2 regions of the Staphylococcus sp. HMSC071G07 genome follow, and region 1 is predicted to be linked to the other one. Evidence: predicted binding sites of a transcription regulator. Region 1 holds the regulator's gene; the other holds the start of a gene.

Region 1 (15,686 bases):
TAAGTTAGTGCGTACACGAGCTTCAGCGTCGTCTTTCATTTGTTCTCTAAGTTGAGATTCATCTTGACCTGAGATTTGGAAGTAAGTTTCAAGGCTAAGACCTTGTTGTTGCATACGTTGACCAAACTCTTGAAGCATGCGGTCTAACTCAGTGTTAACCATTGCTTCTGGAATATCAATCTTAGCATTGTCAGATGCTTTTTGGATTGCTTCTTCTTTTTGTACGTTTTCAGCTTCAGTTTGTTTTTGCTCTGCTAAGCGTTTACGTAAGTTCTCTTTGTATTGATCAACTGTTTCAGCATCTGAATCAAGTTCGTTTGCGATTTCGTCATCAAGTTCAGGAACTTCTTTATATTTAATTTCATTTACTTTCGTTTTGAAAGTCGCTTCTTTACCTGATAATTCTTCAGCGTGATATTCTTCTGGGAATGTCACGTTTACATCTTTCTCTTCGCCAGCTTTCACGCCAACTAATTGTTCTTCGAATCCAGGGATAAATGAACCTGAACCGATTTCTAAGTCATAGCTGTCCGCTTGGCCACCTTCGAATTGTTCACCATCAACATAGCCGTCGAAGTCGATGTTTACTGTGTCGCCTTCCTCAACAGCGCCGTCTTCTTTAACAACCATTTCTGAAAGTTGGTTAAGTTGTTGATTGATGGCTTCGTCAACTTCTTCGTCAGTTAAGTCAGCATCTTGTTTTTCAATTTCAAGACCTTTGTAGTCACCAAGTTCTACTTCTGGTTCTACTGTTACTGTAGCATCAAATTTGAAGTCTTGACCTTTTTCAATTTGTTGTACTTCGATTTCTGGTTGATCAACTGGTTTGATACCTGTTTCTTCAATTGCTTCACCGTAAGCTTCAGGTAATACGATGTCAGCTGCATCTTGATATAAAGCTTCAACGCCGAAACGTTGTTCGAAGATTTGACGAGGTACTTTCCCTTTACGGAAACCTGGTACATTGATTTGTTTAACTACTTTTTTGAAAGCTTTATCTAAAGCGTTATCAAATTTTTCTGAGGGTACTGTAACAGATAGTACGCCTTGATTACCTTCCTTTTTTTCCCAAGTTGCTGTCATGTATAAAAACCTCCATGATAATCCTATTTTAATTTTTCAACTTCATCATTATAGCACAGGTCTAGAACCTATACAAATGACTAGAATTATTACTATTCGCTCGTTAACAACAAGTTAAGGCTCTCGATCGATTGCTATAATTAATTGAATTAAATCATTCTGTTCATCAAGTTCGCTCATGCCGAGCATGGATTTAAAGTAATTCTGATACGCAGTGATCCAATCTTCTTGTGAACCAAGACGATAAATATCCAATGGATAGAGCATAATCGCATGGTTCGTTAATAAGCGATAAGCCTCTCGAACAAGCTGTGCTGCCTCTTCTTCGACGAATTCCAGTACTCGAGGAATCAACTGCTGTTTCATCTCAGAATGTTCAATTCCAGGTAAGTCATCAGGTATAACAGTCTTCTCATGCCCGTATTTAGATACTGTTAAACGTTCTTCGTAATGCGCTAATCGTAAGTATTCGAGCATAATACTGATGAGGTTAGGTGCTAACTCAAGTGTTTCAATCAAATTGGCTACGCTCGACTTGTAATTAAACTGACTATAATCAATTAATGTTAGAATGGTCTGCACTTGCTCGTGTAAAGCTAATTGGTCAAAGCTTTCGAGCTGTTGTGCTGCCTGCTGATTGTAGGCTTCAAGTTGAGATTCAGCATATTCTTTCAATGGAAAGAGACGCATTCGAGATTGATGGTTGCTCACTTCATCAATCACTTGATCAATGACCTTAACGACCTCGAAATACTGCCCTAAACCGTTCAATGCTTGGACGTAGTAAATCATGAGCGCATCATAACTACCTAAACCCTGCTTAAGAAGAATAATCGCCTCTTCTCGTAGCTCTAAATATCTTTCGAGTTGGTACAAGATATCACACTTTAATTCAGCAAGCGAATCATCCATTTCAAAGAAACGCTCATATTCTTCAAATAAGTCTGAGGCATCTTCATACAAACGGTCATAATAAGCTGTTTTAATCTCTTTGATTAACTTCTGCTTCGCTCGTGGAAAGGGAATAATATCAGACATAATGAGCCACCTCTCTTATAGCGCTTCTAATATCAGGCTACTCCATGTTTCAAAGTTGCTCGTATCTTCTATCTTACCTTGTTCAATCCATTCAATCGCAAGCGTATCTGTCTCTTGAACTTCAACATCGTTCTTATCAACAGTTATTTTAAACACGACACCTAAGTGAACCTCTCCGACTTCATTTGTATCATCGTTAATAAATCCTAAATATTGTAAGTTCTGACTTTTAGCTGGGGATAGACCCACTTCTTCTTCAAGCTCACGTTGTGCATTTGTACGTAAGACTTCGTTGATGGACTCTGCGCCTGGGACATCGTTCATGTGACCACCTACGCCGATGGAGCCTTGACCGTGAAGACGTGATTCACCACCGCCAGACAAGCGTTTATAAACGAGTAGCTCGCCTTGATGATTCTCAAGTAAACAATAAGATACGAGCTGTTTGTAGTTGGGATCTTCTTCCATATCACCGCGTCTTTTGACCTCGTAGTGTGAAAGTGCGTTAAAGATCTCTTGTCCTTGAGCTGTAGATTTGTTTAAAAATCCATTAAATTGGTTGCGTTCGTTATCGAAGACTAAGTCTCGTGGTACGACTGTAATCATCTCATCAAATTTAGACATAGTAATCTCCTTTATCATTTGTCATCTGGCTTTATTTTATCAAACGTTGCACACATATCAATCGTAAATATAGTGATTGGTATTTGTGCCCTTTCGTTTCTCATCATCTGTACGCTATTGTTGAAACGAATTTCAACCACGCTAACACTTCTAGTATGTAAAAAAATTCCTTCCAAATGGAGCGAAGCCATCTTTGGAAGGAATGATAGTTAATTATTTTAAAGCTTCTTTCGCTTTAGATACTAATTCACCGAATGCTTTGTCGTCAGAAATTGCGATTTCAGCAAGCATTTTACGGTTGATATCGATACCAGCTTGTTTTAAGCCGTTCATTAAACGTGAATAGCTGATGTCGTGTTGACGTGCAGCCGCGTTGATACGTGTAATCCATAATTTACGGAAGTTACGTTTTCTTTGACGGCGGTCACGGAAAGCATATTGACCTGATTTCATTACTTGTTGTTTAGCTGTTTTGTATAATGTACGTTTCGCACCAAAGTAACCTTTTGCTAATTTAATCGTTTTTTTACGACGTCTTCTAGTTACTGTTCCACCTTTTACTCGTGGCATAGTAAATTCCTCCTTCTAATATCTTGAACGAATGATTGATTTTAAATTATTTTTTGTAAGCAAGTAATTGTTTTACGCGTTTCATATCTGATTTATGAACTAATTTCGCTTTACGTAATTTACGTTTTTGTTTAGTGTTTTTATTTGCAAATAAGTGTGAAGTGAAAGCTCTAGAACGTTTTAATTTACCTGAACCAGTTCTTTTAACACGTTTAGCTGCTCCACGGTGTGTTTTCATTTTTGGCATGATAAATTCCTCCTAAATTATTTTTCATTGTCAGCATTAGGTGCTAACATGATAAACATTTGGCGACCATCCATCTTAGGTTTTTGTTCGATCGTCGCAATATCTTTCGTTTCTTCAGCGAATTTCTCAAGAACGCGTTGACCAATCTCTTTATGAGTGATGGCACGTCCTCTGAAACGAATAGAAACTTTACATTTATCGCCTTTAGATAAGAATTTACGTCCATTCTTCAACTTAGTTTGGAAGTCGTGTTCTTCGATAGTTGGACTTAAACGTAATTCTTTAACGTTAATTGTTTTTTGTTTCTTCTTCATTTCTTTTTCTTTTTTCTGTTGCTCGAATTTGTACTTACCGTAGTCCATGATTCTTGCGACAGGTGGCTTAGCGTTTGGAGCCACTACTACAACATCTAATCCAACTCGGTCTGCCATATCTAAAGCTTCTTTTTTAGATTTGACACCGATTTGGTCACCATTTTGACCGATTAGACGAATCTCTTTTGCACGAATACGTTCGTTAACTTGAGTTTGATTTTTTGCTATGGTTGACACCTCCATTATTTTTACGAAAGTAACACCAAGTAAAAAGAGCGGGTATACTGTACCCGCTCTTCAATCACATGATTAGTCCATGTCTATTGACCTGCCAACTGCTTTACGCGTCGCTACAGGTGAGAAGCGGATACTTCTACTTGGTTCGTTTCGTATTCAACATGAACAATCATACCAATATTCATTTCATAAGTCAATGCTTAATTTATCTTTTAATGATGTTTAATATCGTCCATTTTAACATCTTGGCGTAAATCCACTTGATCTAAAGGAATCTTCTTCGTTTTATAACGTATTTTGTGATAAATAAAGAAGACCAAGAAGACTGGAATTCCCATATAAGTCGTGATAAAGCGATTTAAATCAAAGTGACCTGTCTTGATGAAGTCCACGTCTTGACCAATGATGACGATCACACAGAGTACACCAGCAAATATAGGTCCAAACGGGAATAATTTCGCATGATATTTTAGTTTCGATTTGTCATAGTTCTGTGCATTAAACGCCTTTCTAAAGCGATAATGACTGATAGCGATACCGACCCATGCGATGAATCCAGTCATACCACTGGCTGCTACGATATATTCGTAAGCATCGCCATTTAGATGTTGTAGTCCAAAGATTGCTAGCACAATCACTCCTGTTGCAATAAGTGAAATGTAAGGTACGCCGTGTTTATTCGTTTTACCAAAGATTGGAAAAGCTAGACGATCCTTACTCATTGAATAAAGCATACGTGTTGATGCATACATACCAGAGTTACCAGCTGATAATACTGAAGTCAAGATTACAGCGTTCATGAATGATGCCGCAAAGGCTAGACCCGCATTTTTAAACACTAAAGTAAATGGCGACGTCGCAACATCACTATCTCCTCCCATTAACGCTGAACTATCATACGGAATCAACATACCGATGATAAAGATAGCGATAATATAGAAGAGTAGAATACGCCAAAAGACTTGTTTAATCGCTTTCGGCACGGCACGTTCTGGATTCTCAGATTCCCCAGCTGTAATACCGATAAGCTCAGTACCTTGGAATGAGAAACCAGCGACTAAGAATACGCCTAGAATGGACAGTAAACTGCCGCCTACCCCATTACCGAGGATAGGTCCGTCACCTTTCGTAAATGTATCGAAGCCAACGTAGTGACCTCCCATAATACCCACGATAGTGAGTAAACCGATAATGATAAAGATAATAACTGTGACTACTTTAATCAAGGCAAACCAGTATTCACTTTCACCATAAACTCGTACAGACAATGCGTTAAGCGCAAAGATAATCACGATAAAGATTAAACTCCAACCCCACGCTGCTAATCCTTTCATCGGCGCCCAATACTGAATGACTTGAGCGGCGATCGTAACGTCTGCAGCGACGGTGATTACCCAGTTAAACCAGTAGTTCCAACCCAAGGCAAAGCCAAGAGATGGATCGACGAAACGTGTAGCGTAAGTGCTGAATGATCCGGAAACTGGTAAGTAGGTTGCCATTTCACCAAGTGAGGTCATTAAGAAGAAGACCATGGCACCAATGATGGCGTATGCTAATAATGCACCGAGTGCACCTGCATCATGAATCGCACCACCTGAGGTCATAAATAACCCTGTACCGATACAGCCTCCAATCGCAATCATCGAAATATGACGATCTTTCAGACCTCTTTGAATCCCTTCGTTCTGATTTGAATGTTTCTCCATAGAAGCTCCCTTTCTAGTCTTTAGAGGTTACTCTCTTTCACTAGTGCTCGCTATTCGGTTATTTCTCTATTTATCATCCTATTGAAAAAGGTTGCATACCCTTTGGATATGCAACCGATTGAAGATTTATTATAGGTAGCACATCACAATTGTGACAGTCCAGCACCTTTCGATGTCTGACCCAACGATATCAATGAATGACAATGGATATCGCTTCGGCGACTTCGCCTTTCATTTGAGTTTCCTCAGCCTCATTCTGCCTACACTCAATTACTCATCGAAGTCGCAACCTCTAACTCTTATTGTAATATTCATCAAATTTCTATCTGACTAGATTTTAATATACAGTAAACCTTATCCTTTTTCAAGTTTAGCGTTGTTTTTTCAAACGAATTTCATCAACTAAATTCCAAATGAAATCATCTTTCTCCATAGTCTCTTGATCTTTAGAACCATATTCACGAACATTGACTTCATTATTCTCAACTTCTTTGTCTCCTACGACAACTTGGTAAGGTACTTTATGCATTTGTGCTTCACGAATTTTATAACCCATTTTTTCATTACGGTCATCGATATTGACGCGTACACCTTGGGATTTCAATTCATCTTGTAAAGCACGTGCATAATCGTAGTGTAAGTCGACATTAACTGGAATGATTTCAACTTGACGTGGTGCTAACCATGTTGGGAAGGCACCTTTAGTCTCTTCAGTTAAGAATGCGACGAAACGTTCCATAGTAGATACTACACCACGGTGAATGACTACAGGACGATGCTCTTCCCCATCATTACCGATGTAAGTTAAGTCGAATTTCTGTGGTAATAAGAAGTCAAGTTGTGCAGTAGATAATGTTTCTTCTTTACCCATTGCAGTTTGAACTTGAACGTCGAGTTTAGGGCCGTAGAATGCCGCTTCACCAATCGCTTCTTCATATTCTAAACCAAACTCATCTACTGCTTCTTTCAACATCGCTTCAGCTTTGTTCCACATATCATCGTCATCGTAGTATTTCTCTTTATCTTCTGGATCACGATAACTTAGGCGGAAGCTATAGTTTTCAAAACCAAAGTCGTCATACACATCTAGTATAAGTTGAACAACACGTTTAAATTCTTCTTTAATTTGATCTGGACGTACGAAGATATGCGCATCATTTAAAGTCATGCCACGTACACGTTGTAAACCTGAAACTGCACCACTTGCTTCGTAACGATGTTGTAAACCAAGTTCCGCAATACGAATTGGTAATTCACGATAAGAATGTGGTTTGTTTGCATAAACCATCATGTGATGTGGACAGTTCATTGGACGTAGCACCATCTCTTCATTCTCATCGAGTTTCATCGGTGGGAACATGTCATCTTGATAATGATCCCAATGACCTGAAGTTTTATATAAATCTACATTCGCCATAACAGGTGTATAAACGTGGTCGTAACCCATGCTAGTTTCTTTGTCTACAATGTAGCGCTCGATTTCGCGACGGATGACAGCACCATTAGGCAACCATAGTGGTAAACCTGCGCCGACGAGTTGGTTATTAGTGAATAAATCCATCTCTTTACCAATTTTACGGTGGTCACGCTCTTTACGTTCTTCAAGCATTTGAAGATGTGCTTTCAAGTCTTTCTTATCGAAGAACGCAGTACCATAGATGCGTTGTAGCATTTTATTGTTGCTATCTCCTCGCCAGTACGCACCAGCTGTAGATAAAAGTTTAAACTCTTTAATTTTAGATGTAGATGGAACATGCACGCCTCGGCATAAATCCGTGAATTCACCTTGAGAATAAAGTGTGACATTTTCATCTTCCGGAATCGCATCAATCAGTTCTAATTTGTAAGGATCGTCCTTGAAGAAGTCCTTCGCTTCATCACGAGATATGACATGACGTTCGATAGGATGATTTTCATCGACAATTTGTTTCATTGTCTTTTCAATCTTTTCAAAGTCATCTGAAGAAATGCGTTCATCCATATCGAAGTCGTAGTAGAAACCACCTTCAATGACAGGACCTACACCAAATTTCACATCACCGTATAAACGTTTCAATGCTTGTGCCATTAAGTGTGCTGTGGAGTGACGAAGTACTTCTAATGCTTCTTCACTTCCCGGTGTGATGATTTCAATCTCACCATCTGTTTCAAGTGGACGAGTAAGATCTACCATTTGTCCGTTGAATTTACCTGCGACCGCTTTCTTTCTCAATCCAGGACTAATAGAACGTGCGATATCTTCTGTAGTTGTGCCTTTATCAAACGCTTTACTATTACCATCTGGAAATTGAATATTAATCTGTTCCATCTAGAACCCTCCTATTGATACTTAATGATCTCGTCGACATGAAACGCAGTGTTATTCAAGCTTCTATTTCTTAGATGCCCTGATTCTAGGTTTTTGTATATTGATTCAAATAAAAAACGCCCTCACCCATAAAGGGACGAGGACGCCGTGTTACCACCCTAATTAGATATGTAGGTTTAAGTAGTGTGACATAAACTCACATATCTCACTTTACTTAAGATAACGGTCTTGAGCCGGATATTCATTACAAATATCAGTCATTAAGGGAGTAACAAACAAAGATGTCAATTAGCCTCTCAGCACCGCTAACTCTCTGTGTAACAGAGCTTTGTTTATCATATCCTTAAACGTTTCATGTCGATTTAGATTTATTCCTATTATACACTATCTATTATAAATTTCAAATATCCCTGTAATTCACGCCTTCTAGGAAATAGGGATGCGCAAGTGATTTAATACGTTCCATGATGCGTGCACCTTTGGTTGCTTCTGCACCTTGACGTGTGAGTGAGAAGTGATGCTCAAGTTCTTTGAAATTCAAGTTTGAACTGAAGAACGTTGGCAATTCATGAACCATGCGATAATGAAGTAGCGGACCTATCACTTCGTCACGTGCCCATGGTGTCGTTTCTTCTGCACCGATATCGTCTAAAAATAAGACATTGGCTTTCATGATTTGATTAAGACGTTTTTCAAAACTGTTATCATTAAATCCACTCTTCAACGTGCGAATAAATTCTGGTAGATAGACCATAGTGGAAGGAATATTCTCGCTCTTCAATTGATTCGCCATTGCACCAAGAATAAATGATTTACCTGTACCGAAAGGACCATATAAATATAATCCTTTCAAGTACTCTGTCTCTCCACTCTTAATACGTTTGCAAATATCATTCGCAGCCATAGCAACATCAAGGCGATCACGACGATTCGTATAAATATCTTTCAATTCAGCATCTAAAGTCGCACGTTGCATATGATGAGAAGTGATTAAATGCGCTTTGAACTTTGCTTCGTCATGTTTAATCTTACAAGGACATGGAAGGTATTTAATCTTGAAATGACCATTCTCAATATAGAGTTCTGGTACATGCCCTTTAACGAAGTTCGGACAATCTTCGAATGCATGGCCATCATAATGTTTCTGTTGGTCTTTATATTCTTGAAGAATATTTAAATCTCTATCAATCATAGAATTAGTGATTTCTGAGCGGTGTGCTTCAAGAAAAGCTTTGACATCAGGGTCTTTAATGACGTCTCTCTTAATCTTTTCAAGTCGCTGATTTAAATCTTTCGAATTCCCTAATATATCGTTTAAACTCTTCATTCTTTCTTACCTCCATTCCATGTCTGTTGTAAGTCTTGTAGGAAGGCTTGACGTTCCTTTTCAAACTGTTCATCGTGTTCTTCATTGGATGAGTCTTCTTTTTGTTGCGACCGTTGCTCACGATTTTTCAGCCATTCAGGCGTTAACTCTCGTGAATAAGGTTGATATTGTGGTCGATAATTTCTTTGGGGTTGTGCTTTTTTCTCTTTCTTCTTCGATTCTTGCTGCATGGTTTGTTGATAAGCCTGTTTAGCAGTGGTATACCCCTTTTTCTTCCAATTCGAAGCAATTTCCATAATATAATTCTTCGGCAACTTCATGTCTTCTTTCAGCATGACATATTGCAAGAGGATGTTGATTACGCCGAAAGAAAGCTTTTCGCGTTCAACCAGTTCTTCGACCATGCGTTTCTGATGATCAGTCGGCTCTGATTCTGACCACGACGCTAACATTTCAATAGGACTCGTGTTATCGAGTAATTCTAACCAGCTATCCGACCCTGGTTTAAGTTCGTCTTCTTCATTTTTTGCTGCGCTGTTAGCCGTTCCTTGTACTTGTGTATTGGCTTGTGCAGGCTGTTTAACTTGAATGTTAGGAAGTTGCTGATCATGTTCCATCAAGTAATACGTCCGTGCATGCTTTCTCAACTCTTCGAAAGAGAGTTCTTGGTCGCTTGTAAGTGATTTTAATATAATACTCTTCATCGCTTCAGGCGTCAGTCCATATAGTGTTGCGAGCTGCGTAATGAGTTGTTTCGTCTGACTGCCGATAATTTTACTACTGATAAAATGCGATTGCAGTAAATCATACAACGCTTCAAAGTCAAATTCGACGTCTGACAAATTAAGTCCTTGATATGTTTGTTCTTCTGTCACTTGAATGTCTGTGTCAGGCACGCGTTGATGCGGAATATTAAATACATCTGTATATTTACGAGTAATTTCCGTAAACTGACTCAAGTCAACTTGTGTCTTAGAAGATGCAAAGAAACGCTTTAATTGATGGTAACGCTGATGTCCTACTTCACTATATAGAAAGACTGATAACATCGGGTCATCGAAAAATTGTTTACCTGTTGGTGGTTGAATGAGTTCATAGATAAAATGCGAATGTGCCGTATCATGATGCACGTATGTCTTCACTAGTCCTATCGCTTCAAGCACATCCATTTGCTTGCGAAATTCTAATAAATTAATCTTGAGCTCACTCATAATCGTATAATGTGTCAGCTCTGATTGCGACGCTTGCCCACTAAACTGATCTAAATAAATATACAACCCCGTACTGCTAGAGCCTATGAGAGGTGTGAAGAGTCGGTTAAGAATATCCATATGGTTACTATGAAATTGAAATTGGCGTAGGATTTGAAAGTCATCTTTAGCTCTCAAACCATAATCTTTAGACTTTAAATTCATTCATCGTCACTCCGCTCATCTTTCGACAAGATACCTTGCATAGAAGCTAACAATTGGTCGACATCCTTAAATTCTTTGTATACTGAAGCAAAGCGTACATAAGATACCTGATCGACATGCATGAGTTGGTTCATCACATGTTCACCGATTTCTCTAGAAGAAATTTCTGCGTGACCATCGTGCCTTAACTTCCATTCTACATGGTTGGTAATTTCCTCGAGTTGTTGGTAACCAACGGGGCGCTTTTCACAAGAACGTACTAATCCATTTAAGATCTTTTCGCGTAGAAATTGTTCTCTCGTTCCATCTTTCTTCACTACGATGAGTGGTCGTTTCTCGATATGTTCAAACGTCGTAAATCTCGTACCACAGTTCTCACATTCTCTACGACGACGTATCGCGTTGACGTCGTCCGCATGACGTGAATCAACGACGCGAGAATTGGTCGCACTACATTTAGGACACTTCATCGATATTCATCCTCTCTTCTAGATTACACATTATTATACTATAAATAATTATGAGACTAAAGAAAGGCCTACGACGATGCTTTGAATCAACAGAGTGTAGTTGTGAAGGGCGATGTGTTCTTGAGTTGCTACGCTCCTCTGTCATTTTACCTTAGATAATAAAAAGGCTTGCCTCGGGAGACGAATCTCAATCCGAGACAAACCTTCATTCAATTTATTGTATCAATCACACTTATAACTTATTGGTAACCTACCCTACTGGTTAAAGATGTTAGTGTTAAAATATGTTTAATTACTGACTTAACTTTAATTAAAGCGCTTGGCCAATTTGTTCAGCAATGTCTACAACACGGTTTGAATAACCCCATTCGTTGTCGTACCAAGCAATGACTTTCACTTTACGAGGACCCATTTGCATAGTGCTTGGTGTATCAACAATTGCTGAATGTGGATTTGTATTAAAGTCTGAAGAAACGAGTGGTGCATCTTCTGTTGCAAGCACGCCACCTAAATCGTTGTCTTTAAATGCTTGGTTGACTTCATCTACTGTGACATCTTTGTTTAAGTCTACAACTAAGTCAACAAGTGACACGTTCTTAGTTGGTACACGTAAAGCCATACCATGTAATTTACCTTCAAGTTCAGGTAGCACTTCTTTCAATGCTTTCGCAGCACCAGTTGAAGTTGGGATGATACTTTCGTTGCATGAACGTGCACGTCTTAAGTCTTTATGAGGATTGTCGATGTTTTTCTGATCATTAGTGATCGCGTGAACTGTAGTCATTAAACCATTATCGATGCCGAATTGGTCGTTAAGTACTTTCGCAACTGGACCGATACAGTTTGTTGTACATGAAGCGTTACTAAAGATATCGTATTCATTAACGTCTAAGTCGCTATCGTTAACACCTTTAACGAGCATTTGAACATGACCGCCTTTAGAAGGACCAGTAAGTAAGACTTTTTTAGCGCCAGCATCAATATGTGCTTGTGCTTTGTCACCATGGTTAAATACACCAGTTGCTTCAATAACAATGTCAATGTTGAGATCTTTCCAAGGCAAGTTAGCTGGATTACGGTCAGCGAGTAATTTGATTTCATGACCTTCTACTTTAATACCATTGTCTGTCGCTTCGACATCTAAATCAAACTTACCGTGAGTCGTATCGTGTTTGATTAAATGCGCAATAGTTTCAGCTGGGTAGCTCGCGTTGATTGCGACTACGTTTAAATTATCATTTTTCAATGCGATTCTTAGCACCATTCTGCCAATTCTACCCATACCATTAATTGCAATATTTGTCGACATAAAAAAAGCACCCCTCGAATTATGTGTTATACTTTATGGCATTAGTATAACATAAAGTTACTAATTTGAAAGCGGTTTCTATAAACTTTATGAAAAAGCTTACATAGACGTGTCGGCTGATATTTATAAATTAGGGAACATCTATATAGCACTATCACCTTTCAATGCATATTAAATTAGTAACTTACTTACATTTATATCCCAACCATGGTACTTTCTACGCTTGCCCACTATTTCACTACCGAGATGTGAGACTCTCCCACTCTCCACCTTTTAACGAAAAATAGCTATAGAAACGCCTCATAATTTGAGATTTCTATAGCTACTTCGCATCTGTTCAACTATCACATATCCGATGCATAAGCGAACATTATACTTTATTCAATTTCATTCAAAGACGCATGCATTTTACATCAAGCTTGTGCTTCATCCTCGTCATCTTCAAGCGTTTGATTAATATAACCTTCATCGAGTAGCAAGCGTTCAAGATTCTGTTTTAACTCTAATTTGCTATCACGGTTATCAATAACATGATCAGCCATGCGACGTTTCTTATCAATTGAAATTTGGCTATAAATTCTAGCCTTGGCATCATCAGCAGAAAGATCATTTCTTTCCATAAGACGATCGATTTGAATACTTTCAGAGGTGTAGACTAACCACACTTCATCCACTGTATCCTGTAGTTCGTTTTCAAATAATAAGGGAATGTCCATAATCACATTGTGACCTTCCGCCACATATTCCGCTTTCTTTTTGTCCATAATTTCACGCACGATGGGGTGAATAATATTATTGAGTTCAACTCTCTTCTCAGGTTGTTTAAAAACAATATCGCCCACATAAGCGCGGTCCATCTCACCCTCTTCTGTGATCGCATCATCGCCAAAGGCTTCGCGGACTTGTTCTAAGCCATGTGAACCTTTCGCGACTGCTTGTCTTGCAGCGATATCAGCATCCACAATCTTGAAACCGTGAGCTGATAGTAGTTCTGAAACGGTAGATTTGCCTGTCGCAATTCCACCTGTAAGTCCAATTACTTTAGGCATACTTTCCCTCTTTCTTTAACTTTGACATTCTGGGCAGAAATGACTATTTCTAGTCGCAATAACCTGCCTTTCGATAGGAGTTCCGCAAACTTTGCATGTGTCTTGCTTATAGACATTTAAGCGGTTTTGCATTTCACCACGCCGTCCATCGGAATGAACATAATCGGAAATACTTGTCCCACCATAGCGGATTCCTTCTTCTAATACTTCTCTAATATAATAGAATAATAATTTGCGTTCTTGCATCGTGAGACTATTGGCTTTGCGAGCAGGATGGATACCAGCACGGAAGAGCGCTTCACATGCATAGATATTTCCGCATCCAGCAATCACACGATGATCAAGAATCATAGCTTTAATTGGTTTTTTAAGAAATTTTCTTTCATTAAAATAAGATAGATAATGTTGTAACGCTTCTTCTTTAAACGGTTCCGGTGCAATTTCTAACAAAGGTGGATAGGCTGCTAATTCTGGAATGTTACGTATTTCACCGAATCGACGAATATCTGCATACACTAACATCTTGTTATTATCTAAATGAAAGATGACGTGCCAGTGTTTACGATAATTATGATTACCTATATCATCTAATTCGTTGACTACGAAGTACCCGCCTGTCATACCGAGATGACTTACCATGATACGTGTCTCGTCACCCCGTTGTAGATGAAAGTAAATATACTTACTACGACGTTCAATATGATTAATGGTATAACCTTCTGTAAACGTTTTAAAGGTATCCAGTTCCAGTCCTTTAATAATCGTTTCTCTTTGATTATTTTTACCTAGCTTAACCTGTTCTGAAAACTGTACCTCTTGAATCGTAGTACCTTCTACACCAGGCGCGATACCTCGCTTCACATGTTCAACTTCTGGTAACTCTGGCATATGCTCACCTTCTTTCTACTTCGCATCATACCAAGTTGCACCATAACTAGATTCAACCTTTAATGGTACATCGAGCTCTAATGCATGTTCCATAATATCAATCACAAATTCACTAAACGCATCTACTTCGTCCTTTGGAATCTCAAAGATAAGTTCGTCGTGAACTTGAAGCAATAACGTAGCATTAAAGTCACTATCTTGAATAGCATTCGCGTAATTGACCATCGCGAGTTTGATAATATCTGCTGCACTACCTTGAATCGGTGTATTCATTGCTGTACGTTCAGCGAAACTTCTCATATTAAAGTTGCGACTTGAAATATCTGGTAAATAACGGCGACGGTGCAGCAATGTCTCAACATACCCATTCGCTTTAGCTTCTTTTTTAATATTATGCATATATTCTTTCACGCCTGGGAAGCTATCTAAATAATCATCGATAAATTGCTTCGCTTGTTTACGCGTAATACCTAGACTTTGGCTAAGACCATAGTCACTAATACCGTAAACGATACCAAAGTTAACTGCTTTCGCCTGACGACGCATTAAACTGTCGACCTCATCCGCTTCCACATTAAACACTTTCATAGCCGTAGCCGTATGCACATCATGATCATGAATAAAGGCTTGTTTCATACTTTCATCGCCTGTGATATGTGCCAGTACGCGTAGTTCGATTTGTGAATAGTCGGCTGAGAAGATGACACTGTCCTTATGTGTCGGTTTGAATGCTTTACGTATGCGTTTCCCTTCTTCTAAACGTACAGGAATATTTTGCAAGTTAGGATCTACAGATGAGAGACGACCTGTTTGCGCAAGTGTTTGGTTAAAACGCGTATGGATGCGTTGATCTTTACTAATCATCTTCTGTAAGCCTTCAACATAAGTTGATTGAAGTTTCGCAAGCTGACGATAATCAAGAATGTAGTCGATAATTGGGTGTTCACCTTGAAGTTGTTCAAGCACATCTACAGCTGTTGAGTAACCCGTCTTCGTCTTCTTGATCACAGGGAGTTCAAGTTTTTCGAAGAGTACCACACCCAATTGCTTAGGTGAATTCACATTAAATTCTTCACCAGCCGCATCATAAATTTGTTGAAC
Region 2 (15,686 bases), on a different contig from region 1:
AACCTGGCTTTTTCCTTAACTTAGATGTGATGGACAATGCACAAGAGGTTGTGCGAGAGTTAAACGAGCATTACGATGTGTATATCGCCACAGCGGCGATGGACGTTCCGACGTCGTTTCAAGAGAAATACGAATGGTTACGTACGTATTTCCCATTTTTAGATCCCCAACATTTCGTCTTTTGTGGCCGTAAAAATATCGTTAAAGCAGACTATTTAATAGACGACAATCCAAGACAATTAGAAATCTTTGAAGGCAAACCTATTATGTTCACAGCACCGCACAATGCATCTGAAGACCGTTTCACTCGAGTGAGCGGATGGAAAGATGTTGCTGAGTACTTTTTAAAATAATGAATCACTTTGGGTAAAAAATAAACCTATTAATATACAAGCTCCCTTGCATACCTAAATGACGTGCAAGGGAGCTTATTAAAGTTACAGTGTTTAGTTATTTTAAACAACTAATCAGGCAAAGTTAAGATTTCAATGGCTTGTGGCACGACTTCAATCTCTAGTGGCGTCGATAAAGCAATCTCTCCGTCCATATCAACATCAAGATGCTTGTCCGTCGTAATCCTAAATTTGCGTCCTTGAAGATGCGTAATACCTTTCGTCACGCGATTCCAATTCATGCTGTCGCGCTTCTTGAAGATGTCGTTGAAGACGCTCATCTTACTATGTTTAAACACAAAGGCGTTAAGGAAACCGTCGCTTGGCGATAGATCTGTCAGCGGTATACGGTTACCACCGATGTGAGGTCCATTGGCAATGACGAGCATTGAAGTTTGACCCTGTGTTTCTTCGCCATCGACAGCGATATGATAGTTGAATTTCACAGGATTGACGAGCGTTTTAACCGTAGAACCGATATAACTTAAGCGACCGAAGATATCTTTATTTCCTGACTGAACGTTCTTCGCATTCTGAACAATCAGCCCCATACCGACGAAGTTGAGCGCGTATTGCCCATTGACCTTAATCACGTCATAGCGTTGTGGACGTGCCTCGAGCAGTTGCTCACTCGCCTTAGTATAATCTCCATCGAGGTTGAGCGTTTTAGTAAAATCATTGAACGTTCCACCTGGAATGATGGCAATAGGGATATCAAGTTGATGCGTTATTACGCCATTGACGAGCTCATTAACGGTACCATCTCCGCCAAGGATAAATAAGATATCAATATCTGAACCGTAGTCATGAGCTTTTATGGCTTCACAGTAATCGATGATATTGCCTTCCTCTTCACTCAGTTGAATAGAAAGGTGTTTGCACATTTGAGATAAATATTGTGCCACTGTGCCGATGCCACCGTAAATATCGTTGAGGCCGGAATGTTCGTGGTAAAAAAGCACACCATGATTGTATTGTCTAGACAAATGTTTCACCGCATTTCTTTGTATTCTTGGGTAGAAACTAGGACGTCAAGTTGTGTCATGATGCTGTAGCATTTTAACTAAGAACGTCCTAGTTGAATGTTAAGTTAGCTTAATAAAATCATACTTGCTTTCTACTTTATCATAACTCTGCTACCCATAAGAAGTTGAAAGGTTACTTTATTTAATGCCTCGCATGCCTTTATTAATCTTCGGAACAAACGCTAATGTAATCAAACTCACCACTAGGGCGATAGCGCCAATAAAGATGAAGTAGTTGGCATAGCCTAAAGGTTTAATCAAACGCACGAGTGAACCGTTCAATGCTTGACCTGTCGCATTTGTCAGTAACCACACACTCATCATTTGAGCGTTGAAAGCTTTCGGCGCGAGCTTAACGGCCGCACTGTTACCAGTAGGAGATAGACATAACTCCCCGATAACACACACGATATATGAAATAATAACCCAGTTCACACTGATTTGTGCATGTCCACCTGTCGCGTAGTCTACACCAGCCACTAAGAAGTAAGATAGCCCAGCGAGTGAAGCACCTAGAACGAATTTCACGGCCATACTCGGTTGTTTAGAACCCATCTTCATCCAGATCACAGACACGATACCTGCGAGTAGCACGATGAACAGTGGGTTAATAGATTGGAAATAAGCTTTACCAAACTCTGTAGTCCAACCGAAGAGATTCAATTGCATATCTGTGTATTTCAGAGCGTATAAATTTAGTACGTTCGCGCCCTGTTCTTGAATGGCCCAGAAGATCACCCCGAGTATAAAGAGGGGGATAAATGAGATAACGCGTGAACGTTCTACATCTGTGACCTCTTTACTGCGAATCATTATAGTAAAATATACAATCGGTAAAGCCACGCCTAAGATTAATACGGCAGTACTTACAAGACCGAATGAAAGTGTGCCTGTTAAACCAGTCACAATTAACAATATTATAATTATTGCGATAATTAACCCGAAAATTAAACTATATTTTTTGCGCTCTGCTTTTGTTAAAGGATTTGAAGGTTTCAATCCCACTTGTCCTAAATTTTTACGATTAAAGAGTAAGTACCACACGAGTGCAAGTGCCATACCAAATGCTGCGATTAAGAAACCAATGTGGAAATTACCATTATCGATAAATTGGTTAAGAATTAGTGGCGCGACTAATGCACCGCTATTCACTGACATATAGAAGATAACGAAACCTGAGTCGATACGTTTGTCATTTTCAGGATATAAACGTCCTACGATGTTAGAAATATTGGGTTTCATCAAACCAGACCCCACAATGATAAAGAACATTGATGAGAACAATCCTGCCATGCCAAAGGGTAAACCTAAACAGATATGCCCGATTATAATAAGAACTGCACCGATTAACGTGGCAGAACGTGTACCTGTGAGTCGGTCGGCAACCCATCCTCCTAAAATTGAAGTCATATAGATGAGCGCTCCATAAACGGACATGATCGATTGGGCAGTACCTTCGTCCATGTTTAAGCCACCGTTTTTAATGGAGTAGTACATGTAGAAGATGAGTAGGGCGCGCATGCCGTAATAGCTGAAACGCTCCCAGAATTCTACGAAGAAGAGTACACCTAGACCTTTTGGATGACCAAAGAATCCCTTCTGAGGAATCGTTTGAACTGCTTGTTCATGATTCTTCGTTTCTCTCATAACATTCCCATCCTTTCTCCCCTTTAAAAAGAGTATTAAATAAATTCTACTCTTATTAATTCATTGTTTCAATAATATTCATAAAATAATAATATTGGCAAAATTGTGAAATTTAAGTATATGAGTGAGGTTAATTAAAGAAAGATAAGAGGGAATAGTCCTGATGTTCATCGCCTTTTTGACGTAAGAAAATGAATTCAAGATTGTTGAAAATTGGTGTTTTTGAATTAAAATGATAGGAATGATGGGATAAAAAAAGAACCTATAAATGATCGTAACTTGTCATTTATAGGCTCTTGAGATTAGGTGAATTTAATACTTATTTATAATGTGATTTCTAAAGGTTCGTTTAGAATACACCTTTCATTCCTTTTTTAACTAAAGGAGAGAGAAGGAAGAGTATAACTCCAATAGCTATGGCAACGATTCCTGAATAGAGGAAGTAGTCCATTTGAGATATCTTCGTATACACCACTACAAGTTGGGCGTTGAGACCCTGTGCAGTCGCATCGGCGAGTAACCACAAGCTCATCATACGTGCTGTAAAGCTGACTGGTGAGAGTTTCGTCGTTGTAGATAGACCTACTGGTGAAATGCATAGCTCACCAATCGTAATGAGTAAATAGCTCAGTATTAACCATAACGGGTTGATTAAACTATGAGGACCAGAAAGCGGGATATACATAACGATAAATGATAATCCAGCTACGATAGTGCCTAATGCGAATTTATGTACTGTTGGCGGATTGAACTTCCCTAGTTTGACCCACAGTGCAGCAAAGACCGGTGCTAAAGCTACGATAAAGATAGGGTTAAAGGATTGGAACCAAGCTGCTGGTACATGGAAGTGAATCAGTCCATTTGTCGCTTTCCCTAAATCCAGCTGCGTCTTGTTATCTGCGAAGCTTGCTAGAACGGTAGAGCCTTGTTCTTGAATCATCCAGAATGCAACGGCAGTAATAAATAACGGAATATAGCTTAATACACGAGAACGTTCTACTTTCGTCACATCCTTGCTGACGAGCATGTTAACGATAATGACGAACGGTAGAATGACACCTAATATCGTAATAAATAAGCTAAAGTTCTGTAGTGTGAGTGCGTTATTGAATTGTAAAATGATGAGATAAAGTGCAATCAAGATAATGACGACGCCTGCATAAAGAGACGTCTTTTTAATCTCTTGTTTCGTTAAAGGATTTGGTGTAGATAAACCAGCTAATCCTAAATACTTTTTACGCGTCACAACATAAATCACTAAGCCACAGAACATACCAATTGCTGCAACTAGGAAACCTAAATGGAAGCTAAAGCGCGCCTGTAAGTACCCTGTCACGAGTGGTGAAAGCAATGCACCTGAGTTAATACCCATGTAGAAGATGGTAAATGCAGCATCTCTACGTGCATCGTTTTGAGCGTAGAGCTCACCGACAGTCGTTGAAATGTTAGGTTTCAGTAACCCTGTTCCGCAAATGAGGAATAGTAATGCAATCATAACCATCGTTAAATTGTTCGGTAGAGATAGCAGGATATGACCAATCATGATCAAGAAACCACCGTAAAAGACTGCGTGTTGCGTACCAGTAATACGATCGGCAATCCATCCCCCGATAATGCCGCTCATATAAATCAACGTTCCGTAGATGGACACGATTTGCAAAGCTACACCTTCGTCTAAACCGAATCCGCCTTTAGACACACTATAGTATAGATAATAGACTAGGATGGCTTTCATCCCATAATAACTAAAGCGTTCCCAGAATTCGGTTAAGAAGAGTGTGCTTAACCCCTTTGGATGTCCGAAGAAACCTTTACGTGGTGTACTGTTAAGGATTTCTTCGCGTGTGTGTTGTGCTCTGTTCATAAGCATCCCTCTTTTATATTGTTTAAGTGTTAAAGTAAACTTTATCGTAATACTATTTTGCGAAAATTACAACAACTATAGTAATAAATGTGTTAACTTTTTAGTGAATTATGAATGTTTTAGGAATTTTATGAGTAAGTTGGGAGGTGTTTAAAAAGAGGGGGGAGACGCGTGTGATAATAGAATATCCCATCAACTCCATAATGTAGATAGGAACTGATGGGATGTAGTTCATAGTATGAAATTAACGGTTATCGACTTTTTCAGGATATAAATCATGATTCATTAAACGATGTTCAGCTATACGTTCATATTTCGTATTAGGGCGGCCGTAGTTCGTATAAGGGTCGATTGAAATGCCACCACGTGGCGTGAATTTACCCCAAACTTCAATATAGTGTGGATCCATTAAGTCAATGAGATCATTCATAATAATATTCATGCAGTCTTCGTGGAAGTCACCGTGATTGCGGAAGCTGAATAAATAAAGTTTCAGTGATTTGGATTCGACCATTTTAACATCAGGAATATAAGAGATATAAATTGTCGCGAAATCAGGTTGACCTGTAATAGGACAGAGTGATGTGAATTCTGGACAGTTAAACTTCACGAAATAATCTCTGCCTTGATGTTTATTGTCGAAAGTTTCTAATACATCAGGGCGATAGTCGAAATCGTATTGATTATTCTGGTTACCTAATAACGTGATATCTTCAAGTTCTTCTTGATTGCGTCCTTGAGCCATAATCATACTCCTTTAATTTGAATTCGTTTGAGATTTGCGTGGTTGTCGACGTGCCTTTTCAAACATGTAATAACTTGCACCAATAATGATAACGTAACCTAACATCGCGTAGAAGTCTGGTGACTCGCCGAACAGGATAAAGCCGAATAGCGCCGTAAAGATTATTGATGCGTAAGTAAAGATAGAAATATCTTTCGCTGGTGCAAAGCTGTACGCGAGAGTGATACCAATTTGACCTACAGCAGCACTCAAACCTGCACCTAAGAGATAAAGCATTTGCAGCCATGACATCGGTTCATAAGTAAAGATCGTGAACGGAATCAGTACGATGATAGAGAAGAATGAGAAGTAGAACACAATCGTGTATGGCGCTTCTCTCGTACTTAATGCACGAACACATGTGTATGCGCTTGCTGCAAAGATACCGGACATTAAACCAATTAAACTAGGAATCATCGCAGAAGAGAATTCAGGTTTCACGACGAAGAGCATTCCTGCGATTGCGACGATCATTGCGATAATCTGATACTTAAAGATCTTCTCACGCAAGAAGAACAGGCTGAGCAAGATCGTCCAGAACGGATTGAGTTTCATCAATGTATCAGCATCGCTTAAGATCATATGGTCGATGGCATAAATATTGAATAGCACACCTGTGAGCCCTAGAGCCGAACGAGCAATGAGTAGAGGTTGACTACTCAACTTACCGAACAAGGGCTGTTTGTATTTATATAGGAAAAATAAAGGGATAAACATAGCGACGAGATTTCGAGCAAGAGACTTCTGGAAGACGGGTAAATCACCCGCTAGTCTAAAGAACACAGACATGAAGCTAAAGCCAATTGCGGAAATCAGAATCGCTATAATACCTTTCACTTTAGGATTCACTGATATCGCCTCATTCATATAAATTTAACGTATCTATCTTAGCATAAAAAAATATTCATGTAATGAGGGTTGCAAAAATTTCAGGAGTAGGATAATATAGATTATACGAACAAACGTTCGATTATCATCGAGTATACACTAGGGGGTTATTCTATATCTTTTAAAATGTATGGTAACTCACTGAAAACGCCGAATTGCTCTATCTTAAGCGACACCGTAGTTACACGCTTTTTATGAAAATGCAACCAAAAACCCTTTGGTTTACGAAATAAAATTTTTTCGTTTCATTTTTTGAGATTAAAAGCGTGTGGTGGTGCGAGTTATATAAATTGATACAAAATTGACATCAAACTGACATGTGAGTATCTCTTTAAAATGGAATCACAGTTATGTATAATGAAACACATAATGTAGTACGAATTCTTAAAAACAAACACAACATGTTGTGTTTTGTGGCGAAATAGTCATTTTAATAAAATGACTATAAAGAGGTAATTTAACACGTAGAAGAAGTGATTTATCCCTTGAAATAGGGTAACGCTATCAAATAGATGCTAAATTACATGGTCACTTGCTAGGTTATTAACACTATATGTTGTGGTAGAAATGCAATGGACAACCCAAGATAAGAAAATAAGAATGACAGTCGTTTAGGCGAACACCTGAATGATATACATAATTAGAAAGAAGGTGAGCCAATGAAAGTGGTCTATTTCTCATTTACAGGAAATGTGAGACGTTTCATACAGCGTACTGAACTCGAAGATACTTTAGAAATCACTCAAGCTAACTGTACAGATCGTATAGATGAACCCTATATATTGGTCACTGGAACAATCGGTTTCGGAGAAGTGCCTGAGCCGGTGCAGTCATTCTTGAATCACAACAGTGAACATTTAGAAGCGGTAGCAGCCAGTGGTAATCGAAATTGGGGACAGAATTTCGCTAAAGCTGGTATTACCATTTCTGAAGACTATCAAGTGCCATTGCTAATGAAATTCGAAGTTCAAGGAACAAACAGTGATGTTGAGGAATTTAAAGTTAAGGTGGGACAGGTTAATGAAGACTATGGACGAGAAAAGATACAATCATATTGAATTAAATAATGAAGTGACAAAGAGGAAAGACAATGGATTCTTCAACTTAGAGAAAGACCAAGAAGCTTTAGAAGTCTATCTACAAGAGATTCATGACAAGACCATCTATTTCGATAGTGAAATTGAACGCTTACATTATCTCGTAGATAATGACTTCTATTTCAATGTATTCGAGAAATATACGGAAGACCAACTTGTTGACGTGACAAATTATGCGAAAAACATTAACTTCCAATTTGCAAGTTATATGTCAGCAAGTAAATTCTATAAAGACTACGCTTTGAAGACGAATGACAAAGAGAATATTCTTGAAGATTATAATCAACACGTGGCTATCGTTTCACTTTACTTAGCAGATGGCGACGTTGATTTAGCGAAACGCTTTATCTCAGGTATGGTTGAACAACGTTATCAACCTGCTACACCGACGTTCTTAAACGCAGGTCGTGCGCGTCGTGGTGAGCTCGTATCTTGTTTCTTATTAGAAGTAGATGACAGCTTGAACTCAATCAACTTTATTGATTCTACGGCTAAGCAATTGAGTAAAATTGGTGGCGGTGTGGCTATCAACTTATCTAAATTACGTGCACGTGGTGAAGCGATTAAAGGTATTAAAGGTGTAGCTAAAGGTGTGTTACCTGTGGCGAAATCCCTTGAAGGTGGCTTTAGTTATGCTGACCAACTCGGTCAACGTCCAGGTGCAGGTGCAGTTTACCTTAACATCTTCCACTATGATGTTGAAGAGTTCTTAGATACGAAGAAAGTTAACGCTGACGAAGACCTTCGTCTATCAACAATTTCTACGGGTCTCATTGTGCCTTCTAAATTCTTTGATTTAGCTAAAGAAGGTAAGGATTTCTACATGTTCGCACCACACACAGTTTACAAAGAGTACGGTGTAACATTAGACGATTTAAATTTAGACGAATATTATGATGATCTTGTTGCTAACCCTAATGTTGACAAGAAGAAAAAAGACGCACGTGAAATGCTAAACCTTATCGCACAAACGCAATTACAATCTGGTTATCCATACTTAATGTTCAAAGATAATGCCAACAAAGTACACCCTAACTCTAATATTGGCCAAATCAAGATGAGCAACCTTTGTACAGAAATCTTTCAACTTCAAGAAACATCTGTCATCAACGATTATGGTGTAGAAGACGATATTAAAAGGGATATTTCTTGTAATTTAGGTTCTTTAAACATCGTTAATGTTATGGAATCAGGTAAATTCAGAGATTCTGTAGCTACAGGTATGGACGCTTTAACATTTGTGAGTGACGAAGCGAACATTCAAAACGCGCCAGGTGTTAAGAAAGCGAATAGTGAGCTTCATTCCGTAGGTTTAGGTGCGATGAACCTTCACGGTTACCTTGCTAAGAATAAGATCGGTTATGAATCAGAAGAAGCGAAAGATTTCGCGAATATCTTCTTTATGATGTTGAACTATTATTCAATCCAACGTTCTATGGAAATCGCTAAAGAACGTCAAACAATCTTCAAGGACTTTGACAAATCTGATTATGCGAATGGTAAGTACTTCGAATTCTACACTTCACAAACATTTGAACCGAAATATGAGAAAGTGAAACGTTTATTCGAAGGATTAGACATTCCTACTCCTGAAGATTGGAAAGCATTGCAAGCACAAGTTGAAGAACATGGACTATACCATGCTTATCGTCTTGCTATCGCGCCAACACAAAGTATTTCTTATGTGCAGAATGCGACACCATCTGTAATGCCTATCGTTGACCAAATTGAACGTCGTACTTATGGTAACTCAGAAACATTCTATCCTATGCCGTTCTTATCACCAGAAACAATGTGGTATTACAAGTCAGCATTTAATACAGATCAAATGAAATTAATTGATCTAATTTCAACAATTCAAACTCACGTTGACCAAGGTATTTCAACGATTCTTTATGTTAACTCTGAAGTATCTACACGTGAATTGTCACGCTTATATGTTTATGCCCATCATAAAGGGCTTAAATCACTTTACTACACACGTAACAAACTATTAAGTGTAGAAGAGTGTACAAGTTGCTCAGTTTAAGCATTGTGAGTAAATAATCTAAGCATAAAGTAGTACGTATTGTTTTCAAGCATGAAGTAGATTAAGTAGGAGAGTGTTGGCACTATTCTTGTCTCGGTGCTCATCTTTCCTACTTAATCATACATACAATATTTAAATGAGATTGGAGACGTTAAACACATGAAAGCAGTCAATTGGAATACGCAAGAAGATATGACCAACATGTTCTGGCGCCAAAACATATCGCAAATGTGGGTGGAAACAGAATTTAAGGTTTCCAAAGATATTGCAAGTTGGAAGACATTAACAGATGAAGAAAAGAACGCCTTCAAATATGCTCTTGCAGGCTTAACTGGTCTAGATACGCACCAAGCCGATGATGGTATGCCTCTCGTCATGATGCACACAACTGATTTACGTAAAAAAGCAGTATATTCATTTATGGCCATGATGGAGCAAATTCATGCGAAAAGTTATTCTCACATCTTTACAACGCTATTACCATCTAGTGAAACGAATTATCTTCTAGATACGTGGGTGATTGAAGAACCACATCTAAAATATAAAGCGGACGTTATTGTGGGTAACTATCACAAATTATGGGGCAAAGAAGCTTCAATCTACGATCAATATATTGCACGAGTATCAAGTGTATTCTTAGAAACATTCTTATTCTATTCTGGTTTCTATTATCCACTTTATTTAGCAGGTCAAGGTAAGATGACAACATCTGGAGAAATTATCCGTAAAATATTGCTCGACGAGTCAATTCATGGTGTGTTTACTGGTTTAGATGCACAACATTTACGCAATGAGCTTTCTGAGAGTGAAAAGCAAAAAGCAGACCAAGAAATGTATCGTTTGCTCGAAGATTTATATAAAAATGAAGTATCTTATACTCACAAATTATATGATGACATTGGACTAACAGATGATGTCCTTAATTACGTGCGTTATAACGGCAATAAAGCATTATCTAACTTAGGATTTGAACCTTACTTTGAAGAACGCGAATTCAACCCAATTATTGAGAACGCGTTAGACACTTCAACTAAAAACCATGACTTCTTCTCAGTTAAAGGTGATGGTTACACACTTGCACTTAATGTAGAAGCGCTACAAGATGAAGACTTCATATTTGATGACGAAAAATAGTCATGCATGATCTTGATAACATTATTTTAGGAGCAGGGCAGTATCATTGGCATGTCTTGCTCTTTTTCTTACTTATTTTTGCCTTCTAATAATTATTTTCTCTATCTACTTTTATTTGAAAAAGAAGTGTTATAAAACATTCTGCACAAAAAATTCTCTATCATAAATTATTCAATTGTAAATATACTCTAACTATACGATTTATCTATGATTTTATCGTAGGCTATTGAAATATCTGAATTTCATGATAAACTAGATTTATGCTTAATGATAACGATTATCATTATCGCTTTTTAATCTATGATAAAGGAATGGAGACTATTGTTACGAGGGATTATTAACCGATTCACTTTATTCCTACTTCTCATCCTATTAACACTGTTATCCCTACTTATCGGTGTTAAGCAAATACCTCTTTCAGATCTTGGACATTTAACACAAACACAACTTCATATTATCTTAACGAGTCGTATTCCACGTACGATTAGCATTCTTATTAGTGGAAGTACATTAGCGTTAGCGGGTCTGATTATGCAACAAATGATGCAGAATAAATTTGTGAGTCCAACTACAGCAGGTACGATGGATTGGGCTAAGCTCGGTATCTTGATAGCGATGATTTGGTTCCCGCAAGAGAATATACTCATCAAGCTCGCATTTGCTGTCTTACTTAGCATTGGTGGCACATTCCTTTTTGTGAAGCTCATTCAATTGATTCGCTTTAAAGAAGTCATCTTTGTACCTTTGATGGGGATTATGCTTGGTGGCATCGTTTCAAGTTTCACTACGTTTATGGCTCTGCAAACGAATACCGTCCAGAGTGTAGGCAATTGGCTCAATGGTAATTTTGCCATCATTACGAGTGGCCGTTATGAGATTCTATACCTTAGTATTCCGCTTCTCATACTCACTTACATATTTGCGAATCATTTTACGATAGCGGGTATGGGCAAGGATTTCAGCAATAATCTCGGTGTCAACTATGAACGCATTATTCACATTGGCTTGTTTATCACAGCGACAATTACTGCGCTAGTAGTCGTAACTGTAGGAACATTACCATTTCTAGGACTCATCGTGCCTAACATTGTAGCGATCTTTAGAGGGGATCACTTGAAACATGCATTACCACAAACAGCAATGCTCGGAGCGATATTTGTATTGTTCTCAGACATTATCGGACGTCTCGTCGTTTACCCATATGAAATCAACATCGGTTTAACGATTGGCGTGTTTGGTACGGTCATCTTCCTCATAATGCTATTGAAAGGACGCCGTCACTATGCGAATTAATCTCAATCTCAAATTAGCGATACTGATAGCAGTGGTTATCCTAAGTGGTGCGTTGTATTTATTCCTTGGACTTAATTTCGACATCATCCATTATCAGTTACCTGCTCGGATGAAGAAGTTGATATTAATGTTCATCGTCGGTGGCGCAATCGCTGCTTCTGTCGTTATCTTCCAGGCGATTACAACCAACCGCTTGCTTACGCCCTCTATTATGGGATTAGATGCAGTCTACATGTTTATTAAAGTCTTATTAGTTTTTATATTTGGCGCACAGTCATTATTCAATACGAATATTTATCTCAACTTTGGGATTACCGTATTAGCGATGATTAGCTTCGCACTCATTTTATTCCAAGGTATCTTTCGTCTGAAGAATGTTTCTGTCTATTTCATCTTACTCGTCGGAATCATTATGGGTACGTTCTTCAGAAGTATTACAAGCTTCTTGGAACTCATCATTGACCCGGAAGATTTCCTTGCAGTACAAAGTGCGATGTTTGCGAACTTTAACGCAGCGAACCCGCGTTTAATGACTTTGTCAGCGATTATCTTACTTATTCTTATCGGACTGACTTTCTATCTCATTCCATATTTAGACGTCTTATTACTAGGGCGAGCACAAGCGATCAACCTTGGCGTACCTTATCAGTGGATGACACGTACGTTACTGATCATGGTTGCGGTTCTCGTGTCGCTTTCGACAGCACTGGTAGGTCCTATTGCATTCTTAGGATTAATGACAGTAAACATCGCCCACGAATTAATGCGAACTTATGAGCATAAATATATTTTCCCTGCCACATTGTGTTTGAGTTGGATCAGTTTGTTTGTAGCTCAAAGTGTGATGGAGCACATCTTTGACGCGACGACACAAGTAAGTATCGTTATTGATTTAATTGGTGGACTTTACTTCATTTACTTATTAGTTAAAAGGAGAAATACGGTGTGATTAGTGTAAAGAATTTAACTAAAACGATTGAGCAGCGACCCATTCTACAAGATATTAACGTAGATATTCACAAAGGCCAGTTGACGACGATTATAGGTCCTAATGGTGCAGGCAAAAGTACATTGCTTTCAGCGATAACGCGTCTGACAGACTACGATCAAGGGACGATTACAATCGACGAGCACGCCATAGATGACTACAAAAGTAATGATTTAGCGAAGAAGTTGTCCATTTTAAAACAGACGAACATCACTGAACTTAACATAACTGTGGAACAACTCGTGCAGTTTGGGCGGTTCCCATACTCGAAGGGGCGACTTAAAAAAGAGGATAAAGAGAAGATTCAGGAAGCTTTATCTCTGCTTAATTTAACAGAAATTAAAGATCGTTATATTAAGACTTTATCAGGTGGTCAACGTCAGCGTGCATATGTCGCAATGACGATTGCTCAAGATACGGAATATATCTTGTTAGACGAGCCACTGAATAATTTGGACATGAAACACGCGGTGCAAATCATGCAAATTCTGCGTCATCTTGCACATCATTACAACAAGACGATTGTTGTCGTGATACATGATATTAACTTCGCGTCCTGTTATTCAGATCATATCATTGCGATTAAAGATGGACAGACTTTTATCTCTGATGTGAAAGACCAAGTCGTACAAGCAGAGACCTTGAGTCAGCTCTACGATATGCCAGTGAAAGTGGAAGAAATTGAGTCTCAACGTATTTGTATTTACTACGATGAGCGAGAGGGAACAACGCAAGCAGAAGCATAAAATCGATAGTACATTGAAGGGAGTGATGTGTCGCTACAAAGTTAACGCTATGGGGGAACGCGGCATATAACTTGGGAAGAACAAATGGAGGATATCAATGAAGAAGTTTACTATATTTCTATTAATTAGTTTAATGTTTGTCCTTGCTGCATGTGGTAACCAAGGTGATGGTAGTAAAGGTAAGGACAGTAGCAGTAAGAGTGACAAAGAGACTGTAACGATTCATAACCAGTTTGAAGCTAGAGGCGACAAGAAAGACGGTAGTGATGCGAAGAAAGTAGACGACAAAGTTTCAGTACCGAAGAATCCTAAACGCGCAGTCGTTCTTGATTATGGTGCGTTAGATACGATCAAAGAACTTGGCTTAGCAGATAAAGTGAAAGGTTTACCTAAAGGTGAAGGTGGTAAAAGCTTACCTGATTTCTTAAAAGAATTTAAAGATGACAAATACATCAACACGGGTAACCTTAAAGAAATCAACTTCGATAAAGTTGCTGAAGCTAAACCGGATGTCATCTATATTTCTGGACGTGCAGCTTCACAACAAAACTTAGATGAATTTAAGAAAGCAGCTCCAGATGCGAAGATCGTCTATGTAGGTGCAGATGATAATAACGAACTTCAATCATTGAAAGACAACACATTAAATATTGGAAAAATCTACGATAAAGAAGATAAAGCTAAGAAACTTAATAAAAAATTAGATGACAAAGTCGTAGATGTTAAAAAACATACAAAGGACATGAAAGACGATAAATCAATGTTCTTACTCGTTAACGAAGGAGAACTATCTACATTCGGTTCTAAAGCGCGTTTCGGAAGCTTAATCTTTGATACACTCGGTTTCACACCAGCAGATAAAGACGTCAAAGCAAGTACACACGGTCAAAACGTAAGTAACGAATACATCAACGAGAAAAATCCAAGTATCATCTTTGCGATGGACCGTGGACAAGCAATTGGTGGTGAAGCTACAGCTAAGAAAGCACTCAACAACGATGTACTTAAAGATGTAAAAGCGAATAAAGAAGACCAAGTTTACGAATTAGATCCTAAATTATGGTACTTCTCAAGTGGTTCTACATCAACGACAGCACTTAAACAAATTGAAGAGTTAGAAAAAGCATTAAAATAATGATGTAGTGTTCACTTTTAAAGCAATAAACTAGAGAAAAAGGTCGAGAAGAGGTGTGTAAGACACGCTCTTTCTCGACCTTTTCTATACTTCGAAATAGTGATGATAATGAAACATACATCGCGTATTAAAGTGTGAATCACAATAAGGACAGGTCTCTGTCATCATATATTCGTTAATAGTGAGATGCCGTTTACAAACACCACATAGCACAGCCTCAGTGTTAAACTCATCTTCACTCCAACGTTTCACTTGGTGTTGTTCATGCTCTTCGTGACACTTGTAACAAGGATAATATTTATCGCAGCATTTAAATTTAATCGCGATGATATCTACCGGTGCATGATAATGTTTGCAACGCGTTTCATTATCTACAGTATCTCCATAAACTTTAACCATACTACTTACCTCAATTACTCAGTTGTAGTTATTGTCGTTCTTGAGGGTATTCGCCAATAATTCTTACTTCAGGATGTAAATCAACATCGAATTTCTCTTTAACCACATGTTGCACATGGTGGATGAGATCTTCGTAGTCCGTAGCTGAGCCTCCATCAACGTTGACCATGAAACCAGCGTGTTTTTTAGAAACTTCAACACCACCGATGCGATGTCCTTGAAGATCAGAATCTTGAATGAGCTTACCAGCAAAGTGACCTGGTGG

What was found. The regulator NrdR, encoded in region 1, represses ribonucleotide reductase genes. The targets are predictions, from matches to a motif close to AACACNATATATNGTGTT.
Region 2: a site for NrdR is predicted at 6,994-7,011, ahead of nrdI (class Ib ribonucleoside-diphosphate reductase assembly flavoprotein NrdI). Genes of this name have one in related genera too.

The regions. Positions count from the first base shown of each region.
Region 1 is NZ_KV804750.1:44,024-59,709, reverse strand. Features, by position in the region: gene tig (trigger factor) at 1-1,083, opposite strand, end outside; gene HMPREF2802_RS00280 (hypothetical protein) at 1,198-2,121, opposite strand; gene HMPREF2802_RS00275 (NUDIX domain-containing protein) at 2,137-2,745, opposite strand; gene rplT (50S ribosomal protein L20) at 2,959-3,315, opposite strand; gene rpmI (50S ribosomal protein L35) at 3,362-3,562, opposite strand; gene infC (translation initiation factor IF-3) at 3,580-4,113, opposite strand; ribosomal protein L20 leader region at 4,138-4,261, opposite strand; gene HMPREF2802_RS00255 (amino acid permease) at 4,326-5,819, opposite strand; lysine riboswitch at 5,948-6,122, opposite strand; gene thrS (threonine--tRNA ligase) at 6,190-8,127, opposite strand; gene dnaI (primosomal protein DnaI) at 8,528-9,454, opposite strand; gene HMPREF2802_RS00240 (replication initiation and membrane attachment family protein) at 9,451-10,869, opposite strand; gene nrdR (transcriptional regulator NrdR) at 10,866-11,339, opposite strand; gene gap (type I glyceraldehyde-3-phosphate dehydrogenase) at 11,650-12,648, opposite strand; gene coaE (dephospho-CoA kinase) at 13,062-13,697, opposite strand; gene mutM (bifunctional DNA-formamidopyrimidine glycosylase/DNA-(apurinic or apyrimidinic site) lyase) at 13,713-14,585, opposite strand; gene polA (DNA polymerase I) at 14,601-15,686, opposite strand, start outside.
Region 2 is NZ_KV804768.1:448,597-464,282, reverse strand. Features, by position in the region: gene HMPREF2802_RS06595 (5' nucleotidase, NT5C type) at 1-353, shown strand, start outside; gene HMPREF2802_RS06590 (diacylglycerol/lipid kinase family protein) at 464-1,378, opposite strand; gene HMPREF2802_RS06585 (peptide MFS transporter) at 1,556-3,064, opposite strand; gene HMPREF2802_RS06580 (peptide MFS transporter) at 3,414-4,928, opposite strand; gene queF (preQ(1) synthase) at 5,173-5,673, opposite strand; gene HMPREF2802_RS06570 (DMT family transporter) at 5,686-6,561, opposite strand; gene nrdI (class Ib ribonucleoside-diphosphate reductase assembly flavoprotein NrdI) at 7,260-7,658, shown strand; gene nrdE (class 1b ribonucleoside-diphosphate reductase subunit alpha) at 7,621-9,726, shown strand; gene nrdF (class 1b ribonucleoside-diphosphate reductase subunit beta) at 9,886-10,860, shown strand; gene HMPREF2802_RS06550 (ABC transporter permease) at 11,161-12,153, shown strand; gene HMPREF2802_RS06545 (iron chelate uptake ABC transporter family permease subunit) at 12,143-13,102, shown strand; gene HMPREF2802_RS06540 (iron ABC transporter ATP-binding protein) at 13,099-13,887, shown strand; gene HMPREF2802_RS06535 (ferrated catecholamine ABC transporter substrate-binding lipoprotein SstD) at 13,985-15,022, shown strand; gene HMPREF2802_RS06530 (CHY zinc finger protein) at 15,107-15,421, opposite strand; gene murB (UDP-N-acetylmuramate dehydrogenase) at 15,450-15,686, opposite strand, start outside.